3 regions of the Arthrobacter sp. 01N442 genome follow, and region 1 is predicted to be linked to each of the others. Evidence: riboswitches for the same ligand, from Rfam matches in the RefSeq annotation. Region 1 holds a riboswitch; each other region holds the start of a gene.
What was found. A riboswitch is a leader RNA that binds a small molecule or an ion and turns the genes downstream of it on or off. The one in region 1 is predicted to bind cyclic di-AMP.

Region 1 (3,986 bases):
TCGAACTGCTGCGCTACCTGATGGAAAATCCCAAGCGGGTCATCAGCAAGGCCCAGATCCTGGACCGGGTCTGGGACTACGACTTTGGCGGCCAGGCGAACATTGTGGAGCTCTACATTTCCTACCTGCGCAAGAAAATCGACGCCAACCGCGCACCGATGATCCACACCGTGCGCGGCGCCGGTTACGTACTGAAACCGGCGGACTGATCCATGCCCACCCTTTCCGGCGTGGCGCCAGTCCCCGGTCCCGACTGGCGCAACCCGTCCACCTGGCACCTGCGGACGCGGCTGGTCCTGCTCGCCATGGCGCTGCTCGTCGCCATCTGCGGTGCGGTGGGAGTCTTTAGCTACGTCTCCATGGACGTGGTCCTCACCCGGCAGCTCGACACCCAGCTGGCCCAGGCCTCGCACCGCGCGAGCGAGTTCGGCAGGCCCTCCACCGACGACTCCGGCCGGCGCCCCGACCTGCTAGAAGCCCGGGGACAGGGCATCGGAACGCTCACTGCCCGCATCTCCAACGGCGCCGTCAGCGACCCCGGCTTCCTGGCCGACGACGCCACCCGCCAGAGCCTTTCCGCCGCCGACGACGCCGCCCTGCTGGCGCTGCGCCCGGACGGCGTGCCGGTGGAACGGACGCTCTCGGCCGGCGCCTACCGACTCACCGCCGTGCGCGCCCCGTACGGCGACATCATTGTCACCGGCCTCCCGCTGGAAGAAAAACAAAACACCCTGGCGTCCCTCGTCTGGACCCTGGGCATCGTCTCGACGGGCGGCCTCGTGCTGATCGGGCTCGCCGGCACCGCCCTGATCCGACGGACCATGAAACCGCTGGAGCAGCTCTCCGAGGTTGCCACCAAGGTCTCCCGGCTCCCCTTGGACGCCGGTGAGGTAGCGCTGGGGGTGCGCGTCCCGGCGTCGGCGGCCCATCCGGGAACGGAGGTGGGCAGCGTGGGCCACGCGCTGAACCAGATGCTGGACAACGTCTCCAACGCCCTCGAGGCGCGGCAGGAGAGCGAAATGAAGGTGCGCCAGTTCGTCGCAGACGCCTCGCATGAGCTCCGCACCCCGCTCACCGCCATCCGCGGCTACACGGAGCTGATGCGGATGACCGAACACTTCACGCCCGACGGCGAGAAGTCCCTGGCCCGCGTCCAGAGCCAGTCCGAACGGATGACCACCCTGGTGGAGGACCTGCTGCTGCTGGCGCGCCTGGACGAGGGGCAACCGCTCAAACTCACCGACGTCGACCTCACACAGCTGGCCGTCGAGACCGTCAGCGACGAGAAAGTCATGGCACCGGACCGCACCTGGCAGCTGGAGCTCCCGGACGAGCCCGTGGTGGTGCGCGGGGACGCAACCCAGCTTCACCAGGTCCTCGCCAACCTGCTGTCCAATGCCCGCAAGCACACGGACCCCGGAACCACCGTGATCACGGGCGTGAGGCGCTCGGCGGACGGCAGCGCCGTGGTCACAGTGACGGACAACGGCGGCGGCATCGCCCCCGAATTCTTGGGCCGGGTCTTCGCCCGCTTCTCCCGGGCGGACGCAGCCCGCACCAACCGGTCTGCAGGTGGCGCTGCCGGCCGAGCGGCCCGTCCCGCCCCAGGGTCGGCGGCCACTTCAGCCGTCGCGACCGCGGCCGCGGCGTCGGAAGGCACCAGCGGCCTGGGCCTGTCCATTGTGCAATCGATTGTCGAGGCCCACGGCGGAACGGTCGAAGTCACGTCCCGGCCGGGGCGTACGGAGTTCACCGTGCGGCTGCCCGCGGCGCCCCCGGTGGCGTAGCCCCTGACGTAGCAGCCTGCCTGCCCGTTTCGACGGTTCCCTGACCCCTCGATGCTTACCGGCGTCGTGCAGGCAGGGAACCGTCGAAACGGGCCACCAACACCCGGCCCAATAGGCAAGACGCCACACCGCAGCGGCGGGCCGCCGTTACCTAAATGTGACTTCCGAGTGAAAGTCCGGTACCGTTTTAGGGTGCGGCCATCGATCTGGCCGCGTATCCGGGCTGACGCCAAACTCTGCCGCTCCCGGATTCCCATGGACCAGGCAGAGACGGGGAACCCAGTGTTCCCGGGCATTCTGCATCCATGCACCCTAGGGGTGAAGCCGACACGTCGAGATTCCGTGCGGCCGGATTTCGCATCCGAACCCGACAGCTAACTCCGTAGGCGTTGAGAGGCGAACATGACTGAAATCAAGGAACCCACGCGCCCAGAGGGCGCTAAACGCACGTCCGACACCGCACGCCACCGTGCCGAGCCGGCCAAGCGCCCTTCGGCCGTGTCCTCGTCGAGGGCTCGGACCAATGGCAAGCGCGCCGCCGTCGTGGCCACCGCGTTCGCCGTCCTGCTGGGTGCAGGCGCCGCGGGCCAGGCGTCCGGCTCTGCCGCCCACACCACCGAAGCTGCCAAGGACACTGCCGCGTCCCTGCAGACCCTGGACTTCGAGCGCGTCGGCAGCAATGCGCCCGCGTCGCCCGCCCCGATGAGCGTCGAGGCCCAGGCCTCCAAGATCAAGCCCGCCAAGGCCCCGGCTGCCCCGGCCCCTAAGCCGACCCGCGCCGCCCCGGCGGCACCGGCAAAGCCGGTCGCGATCGACGATCCCGCCGGCGCGCAGGCCTATGCCGCCTCCCAGCTGCCCGCCCACGGCTGGGCTCCCAGCGAGATGCAGTGCCTGATGAAGCTGTGGACCAGGGAGTCCGACTGGAAGACCACCGCCACCAACGCCAGCAGCGGCGCCTACGGTGTGGTCCAGTCACTGCCGGCCGAGAAAATGGCCAGCGCCGGCGCCGACTACCGGACCAACTACCGGACCCAGATCAACTGGGGCCTGCAGTACGTGAAGGACCGCTACGGTTCTCCGTGTGGCGCCCTGGACTTCCACTACGCGAACAACTGGTACTAAACAGCCGCCACCACGGGGCCTTGAGGCCCGCATGAGAAGGGCCCCGGATCCACTGGATCCGGGGCCCTTTTCATGTGCTGCACCGCCGGGGGCGACGGCGGCGCGGAGCGGCTACCCGGTCGGGCGGCCGGGGATGTACTGCACTCCCCATTTGTTGCCGTCCGGGTCGGCGAAGTAGACAAACTGGCCCCAGTCCTGGACGTCGATGTCGCTGACGTCCACGCCGTTGTCCTTGAGCTGCTTGTGGGCGGCTTCGATGTCGCCGACCACCAACTGCAGGCCCGGCGCGGTGCCGGGCGGGGCTTCATTGAGCCCCTCGCCGATCGCTATCGAGCACCCGGAGCCCGGCGGCGTCAGCTGGACAAAGCGGATGCCCTCCGAGGGCCGCTCGTCGTAGTCGGCGTTGAAGCCCACCTTGTTCACGTAGAAGTCTTTGGCCCGGTCCACATCCGAAACGGGCACGAAGATGAGTTCAAGTTTCCAGTCCATGGCCACAGGCTAGTCCCGGAAAGGACCCGCCGGAACCCCTGGATGGAGGCGCCGACGCAGCTGCCTGGCTAGACGGTCGCCTAGCCCGCGATGCCGTACAGGCGGTCGCCCGCGTCGCCCAGGCCGGGCACGATGTAGGACTTCTCGTTGAGCTTCTCGTCGATCGAGGCCAGCACGATGGTCACGTTCGCGTCCGAGAGCTCTTCTTCCAGCTTGGCCAGGCCCTCCGGGGCGGCCAGCAGGCAGATGCAGGTAACATCCGAGGCGCCGCGCTTGAAGAGGAACTTGATCGCCTCGCGCAGGGTGCCGCCGGTGGCGAGCATCGGGTCCAGGACAAAGATCTGCCGGTCCGTGAGGTCCTCGGGCAGGCGCTCGGCGTAGGTGATGATGTCCAGGGTTTCTTCGTCCCGCGCCATGCCCAGGAAGCCGACCTCGGCGGTGGGGACCAGCTTGGTCATGCCTTCGAGCATGCCGAGTCCGGCGCGGAGGATCGGGACCACCAGCGGGGTGGGCTTGGTGAACGCCGTGCCGATGGTGGTGCTGACCGGCGTCTCGATGGTGACCGGCTCGGTGCGGACGTCGCGGGTT
Region 2 (3,986 bases), on a different contig from region 1:
CGCCCCGGCCTGCCGCGGCAGCCAAGGTGGAGAGGCCGGCCGCAATCGCGGCGGCGGGACCGGCGAAGGGCGGTTCCTCGCGGCAGGCCAGCACGTCCGGCGGGAGGCTACCGGCGGCGGGGCCGACGACGACTATCCGGCGGGCTCCGCGGGCAGCCTGCAGCGACCGCTCGAGCAGGGTGGCGCCGTCGACCGCCAGCAGGGCCTTGGGCACACCGCCCAGCCTGGCCGACCGGCCCCCGGCGAGAACAATAGCGTCGAATTCCACCAACCCAGCCTAGCCCTACCGTCACCGGATAGAGCCGGCCCGCGGCGTCAGCAGCCTTTGTCAGTGCGCCTTTTCGGGGAGCAGGAACGGGTCCCAGGCGGGCGTTGGCTTCTCCAGTTCCTTGATCTGCCAGATCGTGCCCTTGGGCGGGCCCGGAACGAAGCCGAGCTTCCAGCCCATTTCGGCGGGGGTATGGTCCCCCTTGGCGTTGTTGCAGCGCAGGCAGGCGGCCACCAGGTTCTCCCATGAATCCGCGCCGCCCCGAGACTTGGGGTGGACATGGTCGATGGTGTGGGCCGCCTTGCCGCAGTACGCGCAGCGGTGGTTGTCCCGGCGCAGGACTCCCCTACGGCTGACTGCCGTCAGGGTGTTGTAGCGCGGCCTGATGTACCGGTTCAGCAGGATCACGGTTGGCCGGCCGAGGATATCCTGCGGACCCACCACGGGATCGTCCCCTTCGGCCACCACGCTGGCCTTACCGGTCAATACAAGCACCAGCGCCCGGCGGAAGGTGACTACCGCCAGCGGTTCATATCCAGCATTCAGAACGAGAGTGCGCATCCGCATACCTCTTCACGGCCGCACCCGCCAGGGGCACGAGGGCCGGCTGCCCTGTGCATGGTCGGGCTATGGATCGACACCACAAGAGTAAACACCGGAGGCCCGGATTGCCGAATTTTTCTTTGACGGGACTCTCGGCTCGCGATGCGGTTGCCGGCTACGCATGACAAAGGACCCCTGCCGCAGGGGCAGGGGTCCTTCGCAAAGCTTCAGGCGTTAGAGGCGCCTAAGTCCTAGCCGCCGACGCGGATGAAGACCGGGCCGGAGCCGACGTTGACGCTGTACAGCGCGGTGGTGCCGCCGTTCCAGCCGCCGTGGACGGCCATGCCGTTGCCGACGTAGACGGCGATGTGGGCCATGCCCATGCCACCGTTCTGGTAGTAGGCGAGGTCACCCGGCTGAGCCTCTGCGGCACTCACGGTGCGTCCCAGGGACAGGTAACCTGCCGGCCAGCCGTGGTAGTGGATGCCCACTGCGGCCAGCGCGTTGGTGGCCAGCATGGTGCAGTCCTGGGAGACACCGATCTGAGCGTAAGCAGCAGCAGCGATGGAGGCGCCCATGCCGCTGACGGCGGCGGGAGCCTTGGTGGCCAGCGATGCGGTGGCCGCGGTGCCGGTGCCGGTAGCGGCGGTGCCGGCTTCCTGGACGTTGACGACGGGCTGGGCAGCCTCGGCGACCGGGGCAGGTGCGGTCTTTACAGCAGGCTTCTCGTAGGAGATCGCGATGCTGGAGGCCGCGGAGATCGTGGCCGGTGCGTTGGACTGTACCTCCATGGCCGAAGCGGAAGCCGATTCACGCTGAACGTTGGTGTCGGCAGCGTTGGCTGCGATACCGCTGGTCAGGACCAGGCCGGAGGCAGCAGCGATAACCGCGGCCTGGCGACCCATGCCACCGGCGTTGTCGCCGACGGCCTTAGCAATGACAGCCAGCGAGTTGGTCTTGGTGACCTCCGCGCGGTGGCGTGCAATGGTTGCACGAGTAGTCATCTAGTTCTCTCTTTCGTGATCCTTGGGTCCGCGCTGCTTGCAGGCGGGACTGAGGACGCTCCGGCATCTTGGGGGTACGCCGGATCGCCCCGAAACGGGTTTCTTAGCGAAGGGTGTACTGCGAAGACGCGCCAAAAGCGGGAACTGCGTTGTGTGAACCAGTCCGGGCGCCGGCAAGGGCAACGCGGAGCATGGAGTTCAGCGGGCTCAACTGAGCCTCGCCAGCGCGAGAACGCGCAGCATTGTGGCGTGAAGACACGAAAGTAGCCTCTCCCAATGCCTACGAGGTGAGCTGTCGGATTCGGATGGGAGTCACCCGGCCGCGCTGCTTCCTGGGAAGCTTTGCGACTTAACCCCTAGGTCTTCTTGCGAAGACCAAAATTGGTTCCCCCGCCCCTGCCAGACGATGTCATGCGAACGGACCTTGAGCGGTGGCAGAGTTAGGCAATCCACTCAAGAGCGCCAACTTCGGAGAAGTTGGCGTGCTTCATACGGTACAACAGTTGGGACTCAATGTCACATTCAGATCACGGCGTGTCACAGAAATGCGAGCTGTCCCTCGGCTTGGCTAAAGCCAGCCGAGCGGGTCAACAACTTCTCCATTGACCATCACCTCGAAGTGGAGGTGGCAGCCGGTGGAGGCGCCGGTGGTCCCGCTCATCGCCACCACATCACCACGGGAGACCTGCTGGCCCACGTGGACATCGGACGACGACAAGTGGTTATACGTGGTCTCCAGGCCGTTGCCATGGTCGATCACGACCCGGTTGCCGCCCCCATAGGGATGCCAGCCGGAGAAAGTTACGGTGCCGCTCGCAGCGGCATGCACGGGGGTGCCGCACTGGGCTGCGTAATCCTGCCCGCGGTGGAATTCTCCGAGGGCTCCCGTGATGGGACTGACCCGGTAGCCGAACGGCGAGGCAGTGACCATGACGTCCAGGGGAGCCCCGAGGCTGCCCGCGGATGCCGCCCGGGTGATGCTGCCGACGGACTGGGCGCTCAGCAACTGCTTGAGCTTAATGTCCGGGTCACCCTTCGTGGTGACGGCCGTGCGGTTGAAGTTGATTTCGGCAGCCGGAGCTTTGACCTCGGGCTGCGCCGCCGCGGAAACGGATCCCGACCGGGCGGGGTCGGAGGCCATTACCGGGCCGGTGGCAGGGACTGTAACTGTCAGGACCAGACCCGTGGCAGCCAAGGCGATGCCGGCCTTCTGCCCGACGCCGCTGACGGCGGCGAAGTCTGACACCTGACGGAGCGGGCTGCGCCGGCCGCGGCGCTCATCGCGGCGCGCGTCGCGCGGGCGCTCGTCAAGGAAGACGGCGGCCGGGCGCGGCTCCGGAGCGGGACCGGTCGCACGACGGCGGCCCCTGACGGTCTGGGTGGTCAAGAAGGGTTCCTCTCTGGATAGCCTGCGAAGTTAGCTGTCGGATTCGGGTCAGAGAGATCAAAGACCCGGTCCGCCGGTGCAGGCATCCAGGCACAGGGGCATCCAAGAATGCTCCCGATTGAGTTTGCCTGCCGCTAGCGGACTTCACCCCAAGGCTGCCGAATTATGCAGCCGGTTGTGGTTCCCCCGCCTCTGCCAGAAGGTGAATCGCCTACTGATCCGCTGGCAGAGCTCGGCTTCGGATCAGATAACGCTTTAGTATCAGTGCTAGTCATCAACTATAGGGGATTAAGGCAGACGGTGATAATTCCGTGATCTCCCTTGTGGACAACTCCCCGGCTATTTCGGGGCAGGATACGACGCCAGGTTACCCGAGGGTAACGAAGACGTGCGCGGCAACCTCGGGCGGCAGTTCGAGCGCCCCTTCAATGTCCGGCACCCGAACCGAAATGTACTCGCCCACGCGCTCCAGCGACACCCTGGCGCCGGGGCGGATTCCGCCCTCGTCCAGCTGGAGCAACAGCTCCGGCTCAACCTGGATCGGCTCGGCCAAGCGGTTGACGGTGATCCGGGAGTCCGCGCCGTACCCGGCCATCGCCTCCAGCAGGTTTACCACTCCGCCGCGTTCCGGCGTCGGGAGCCCGCCCAGTTCGGCGAGTCCGGGGATCGGGTTCCCGTAGGGGGAAACGGTCGGATGGTCCAGCATTTCGAAGATGCGGCGCTCCACCCGTTCGCTCATGACATGCTCCCAGCGGCACGCTTCCTCGTGGACGTAGGCCCAATC
Region 3 (3,986 bases), on a different contig from region 1:
CTACAGCCTCCCGCCAGGGATCCTCGCGGCGTAAGCTCTCGGCCATGCGGAAGATCATCCTGGCAATACAGGTGTCCCTCGACGGCTTCTTCGAGGGCCCCAACGGCGAGATCGACTGGCACATGGTCGACGAGGAACTCCACACCCACTTCAACGAGCAGCTCGCCACCATGGGCGCCTTCCTGGACGGCCGCGTCACCTACGAACTGATGGCCGGATTCTGGCCGACGGCGGATCAGGATCCCTCCAGCACCCCAGCCGAGGCCGAGTTCGCAAAAATTTGGCGGGACATGCCGAAGATCGTCTATTCCAGGACGCTGGAGCGGGCGGGGTGGAACACCACGGTGGCGCGCGACGTCGTCGCCGATGAGGTGCTGGCACTGAAGGCGCAACCCGGGGGAAGCCTGGCGCTCGGCGGGGCGGACCTGGCCGCTACCTTCCGCCGGCTCGGACTCATCGACGAGTACTGGATCTACGTCCACCCGGTGCTGATTGGACGCGGGAACCCGCTATTCAAGGACTCTGACGACAGGACCGCGCTGAGCCTCGCCGGCACCCGTACGTTTGGCAACGGCGTCGTCCTGGTGCGGTATACCGCCTGAGCATCGCCGGCAGGCGAAAAACGTGCGCAAAAGCCGGGGCCGGCTGCCATGAAAAGGCAGCCGGCCCCGGCCCTGGAAAGAGGTTCCTGCGCTTGTTGCTATGCGCCGGCGCGGACGAAGGTCACACCGCCGGTGGCAGTCAGCCAGGAAAGCGGGTGCTTGATGGTCTGGTTGCTGCCGTTCATGCCGCCGCTGATGACCTCGCCGCCACCGGCGTAGATGGCCACGTGGCCGGACTGGACGATCATGTCACCGGGCTGCGGGGTGCCCACAACCTTGCCGTAGTTCATGAACTGCTGGGGACCGAGGTCGCCCACGTGGATGCCGGCCGCACCGAGGGCCTTCTCCACCATGGCGGTGCAGTCCTGGGTGATGCCGATCTGGCTGTAGGCAGCAGAGAGCATCGCGGCGTTGACTCCGCCGGCTGCGGGGGCAGGCGCCACGGCCGACTTCGCCTGCACGGTGATCTGGGGAGCTGCCGGCGCAACGGCCGGGGCGGGTGCGATGGCCGGGGCCGGGGCGGCGACTGCCGGGACTGCAACAGGCTTCGGCTGTGCGACGACCGGTGCCGGCGTGGTCGTCACTGCCGGGCGGGCGAAGCTGATCTGGACCGCGGAATCGGCGGTGACGGGCGCGGAAATCTTGCTGCCGACGTCAACGGACGACGCCGGGGCGGCCTCGTTTTCGGCCGGGGCGACAGCTGCATTGGCGGCCATTCCGCTCGTGAGGACCAGGCCGGAGGCTGCGAAGACTACCGCGGCCTGACGGCCGATGATGCCTGATTTGCCCGAGAATGCTGAGCCCTGTCCGGCGGATGCGTCGGAACGATGGCGCGCAGAAGTAATGCTTGAAGTCATGGTTGTAGCCTCTCCCAATGCCTGCGAGGTGAGCTGTCGGATTCGGATGGGAGGCACCCGGCCGCGGGCCCGTCAATGCGGGCGCTGTGCGGCTTCACCCCAAGACCTGCTAAAAACGCAGATCGAAAGTGGTTTCCCCGTCTCTGCCAGATGGTTGCATTCGGATCCCGGGCCGCGGCAGAGTTAGGCAATCGGCTCGGGAGCGCCCGTATCGGATACAAACAGGCACCTATCCACGGTAACGGCCCATGGCCTGAATGTCACATTCAGATAACGGGGCCGTGTGCTCGCGCGGACAGTCCGCTGTGTCCCCTTGCGGACAAGGCCTAGGGCTCCGGCGGTCGTCCGCCATAGGATGAAGGCACCCAGCGTTCCCCGAGCGGAGGCACGAAATGAACAGCCACTGTGTCGCGATTTGCCAGCTCAGCGATGAGTCGCAGGAGGATTTTGACGTCAACACCGAGTTGCTGATTCTCGAGGAGAAGGAAATCCATGTGGCGACGTGGGACGCCGAACCGCGCGACGGCGGCTTCGATGTCCACGTCCTGAACGACCGTGTGGACACGCTCGGTTTCATGGTGGTGACCGATTGGCAGTTCCTCGACGGCAAGGCATACGCCGTCGTGGAGCGCCGGCCGCAGCGCTAGGGCAACCTGCTGAGCACCTGGTTGACGACGTCGGCGCCCTGCCTGGCGGCGGCATCGGCGTCGAGTGTCTGCGCCGCGTTGCCGTTGACGGTTTGGCGGTAGATCACGTCCACCCCGGATTTGCTGCCCCCCACGTAGATTGCGCCGACCCGCGCGCCGTCGGAGGTGAGCTGCGAGACCGCGAATGACTGCTCTCCGTCGACCTTCGCCGAGAGCCGGACAATATCCATCTGCAGCTTGCCGGGCAGCAGGGAGATTTCCCTCACGGTGTTGCATGAACCATAGGCATCGCGCCGCTGCTGGAATTCGGACCGCCCGGTTGAAGACGCGGGATGGACGGCGCTGAGGGAGCGGTAGGTTCCGGTCATCTTCATCGCGTCCTGGTCCCCGGGCGTGGACGGAATCAGGAGGCCGCTTGCCAGGCTGCCGTTGGCGGCGTTGAACATGAGGTAACTGTCGAAGAGCTCGCACTTGCCCGGCGCAGCGCCGCGTTTCGGGTCGGAGGCGTCGTGGTAATCACCCAGCGCGCCCGACGCCACGGCCCGGGGGTCATCTGCCTGGAGCTGGCCGATGCCATCGAGCTTGACTCCCCGGAGCAGCGCCTGCAGCCGTGCGTCGGTGTAGTCCCGATTCCCATCAGCCGTCGGCTTTCCGGCCGGGCCGCTGGCCGGACCGGGGGTGCCCGTCGTGGGGGTTTCCGTCGTGGGGCTGCCCGTCGTGGCGGCGCCCGTCGTGGGGGCGCCGGTTGTGCCCGGCCCCGAGCCGGGGCCGGCCGAGCACCCGGCCAACAGCGTTCCTGCAACGACGGTCCAACTGAGCTGGCGCGCCCAGCGCCGCGCCTGGAAGGTCTTCACCGCTTCAGCTTGACCCCGCCGCGGTGCCTCCCGCGAGAGCCTTAGTACCCGCTTCGCTAAAGACGCAGCTCAGGGCGGCGTTTCCGCACCTCGGCGACGACATGTGAGACCGCATCCCGGACCAGGCAGGAGTCACCGACGTGGGCCTCCGTCCCGCTCCCGGCACTGGGCGCGAAGCACTTTCTGGCATCGCGCACAAAGCGGTCCCAGTCGCCCGCGCCGGATCGAAGCTCACGGAGCGGCGCCATCAGGGCCGCGCGTCGCAACCAGTCGTCCGGGTCCTGCAGCCAGCGGCCCATCACAGCGTCCGCGCGGGCCCGGCTTTGGGGATCCAGCCCCGCCAGCAGCGGCCCGACGACGTCGATTGCCAACGGGTCGGCCAGCTCACGCAGGCGAGCGGTACGGACGAAGCCCTCGATCCGGGTCAGGTCCGAATTGTCCAACACAGCCACGCGGGATTGCAGTAGGACGACGGCGGCGAGGCGGCGTTCGAAAACCGGGACCGCCCACAACTCCGAGCTCAGCGCCGCGATCTCGTCACGGTCAAGGTCCCGGTAGCGGCGGAGCGCATCCCGGACCGTGCCGCGGACGGCACCGACGGAACAGCCGTAACTCGCCAGGTCCGGTCCATACCGGTCCCGCGCTTCTTCGGCGCGCTGCCATGAGCTCTCACGCTGCAGGCACGCATCGATGAAGTCCCCGGCCTGGCTCATGGATCCATTCTGACCCGGCTAGGGCTGCAGAGCCTAAGCGGGCCCGGACGGCGGGACACCAGCCTGTCGTGCGCCGAGGGGCACAAATCCTCTGGTGCCGTCCAACCCCGCGGCGGAACATGGGCTCAGCACATCTTTCGACGGCAGGGAGTCCAGTCGTGTGTCCAGGTGCTGCAACAACCCGAAATGCCGGTGGGCCTGTTTCACGGTCACGTCGCTGGCTCTTTGCCTGCGCTGCCGCCGCTCTGGCGGTCACCGGCTGCACGCCGGATCCGCCCTCACCACCTGACGGGAACGGATCGGTCCCCGCGAG

Region 2: linked by a shared signal. The riboswitch ahead of AC1DNC_RS15275 (NlpC/P60 family protein) and the one ahead of AC1DNC_RS02670 (aggregation-promoting factor C-terminal-like domain-containing protein) in region 1 are both predicted to bind cyclic di-AMP.
Region 3: linked by a shared signal. The riboswitch ahead of AC1DNC_RS12845 (NlpC/P60 family protein) and the one ahead of AC1DNC_RS02670 (aggregation-promoting factor C-terminal-like domain-containing protein) in region 1 are both predicted to bind cyclic di-AMP.

The regions. Positions count from the first base shown of each region.
Region 1 is NZ_JBFTRD010000002.1:66,361-70,346, forward strand. Features, by position in the region: gene AC1DNC_RS02660 (response regulator transcription factor) at 1-209, shown strand, start outside; gene AC1DNC_RS02665 (HAMP domain-containing sensor histidine kinase) at 213-1,787, shown strand; cyclic di-AMP (ydaO/yuaA leader) riboswitch at 2,006-2,191, shown strand; gene AC1DNC_RS02670 (aggregation-promoting factor C-terminal-like domain-containing protein) at 2,190-2,909, shown strand; gene AC1DNC_RS02675 (VOC family protein) at 3,021-3,398, opposite strand; gene upp (uracil phosphoribosyltransferase) at 3,479-3,986, opposite strand, start outside.
Region 2 is NZ_JBFTRD010000007.1:204,952-208,937, forward strand. Features, by position in the region: gene mobA (molybdenum cofactor guanylyltransferase) at 1-268, opposite strand, end outside; gene AC1DNC_RS15270 (HNH endonuclease) at 329-829, opposite strand; gene AC1DNC_RS15275 (NlpC/P60 family protein) at 1,063-1,815, opposite strand; cyclic di-AMP (ydaO/yuaA leader) riboswitch at 2,079-2,237, opposite strand; gene AC1DNC_RS15280 (M23 family metallopeptidase) at 2,384-3,202, opposite strand; cyclic di-AMP (ydaO/yuaA leader) riboswitch at 3,207-3,448, opposite strand; gene AC1DNC_RS15285 (iron-dependent transcriptional repressor DtxR) at 3,570-3,986, opposite strand, start outside.
Region 3 is NZ_JBFTRD010000005.1:330,404-334,389, reverse strand. Features, by position in the region: gene AC1DNC_RS12850 (dihydrofolate reductase family protein) at 45-602, shown strand; gene AC1DNC_RS12845 (NlpC/P60 family protein) at 701-1,459, opposite strand; cyclic di-AMP (ydaO/yuaA leader) riboswitch at 1,464-1,628, opposite strand; gene AC1DNC_RS12840 (hypothetical protein) at 1,852-2,106, shown strand; gene AC1DNC_RS12835 (hypothetical protein) at 2,103-2,960, opposite strand; gene AC1DNC_RS12830 (DNA alkylation repair protein) at 3,017-3,673, opposite strand.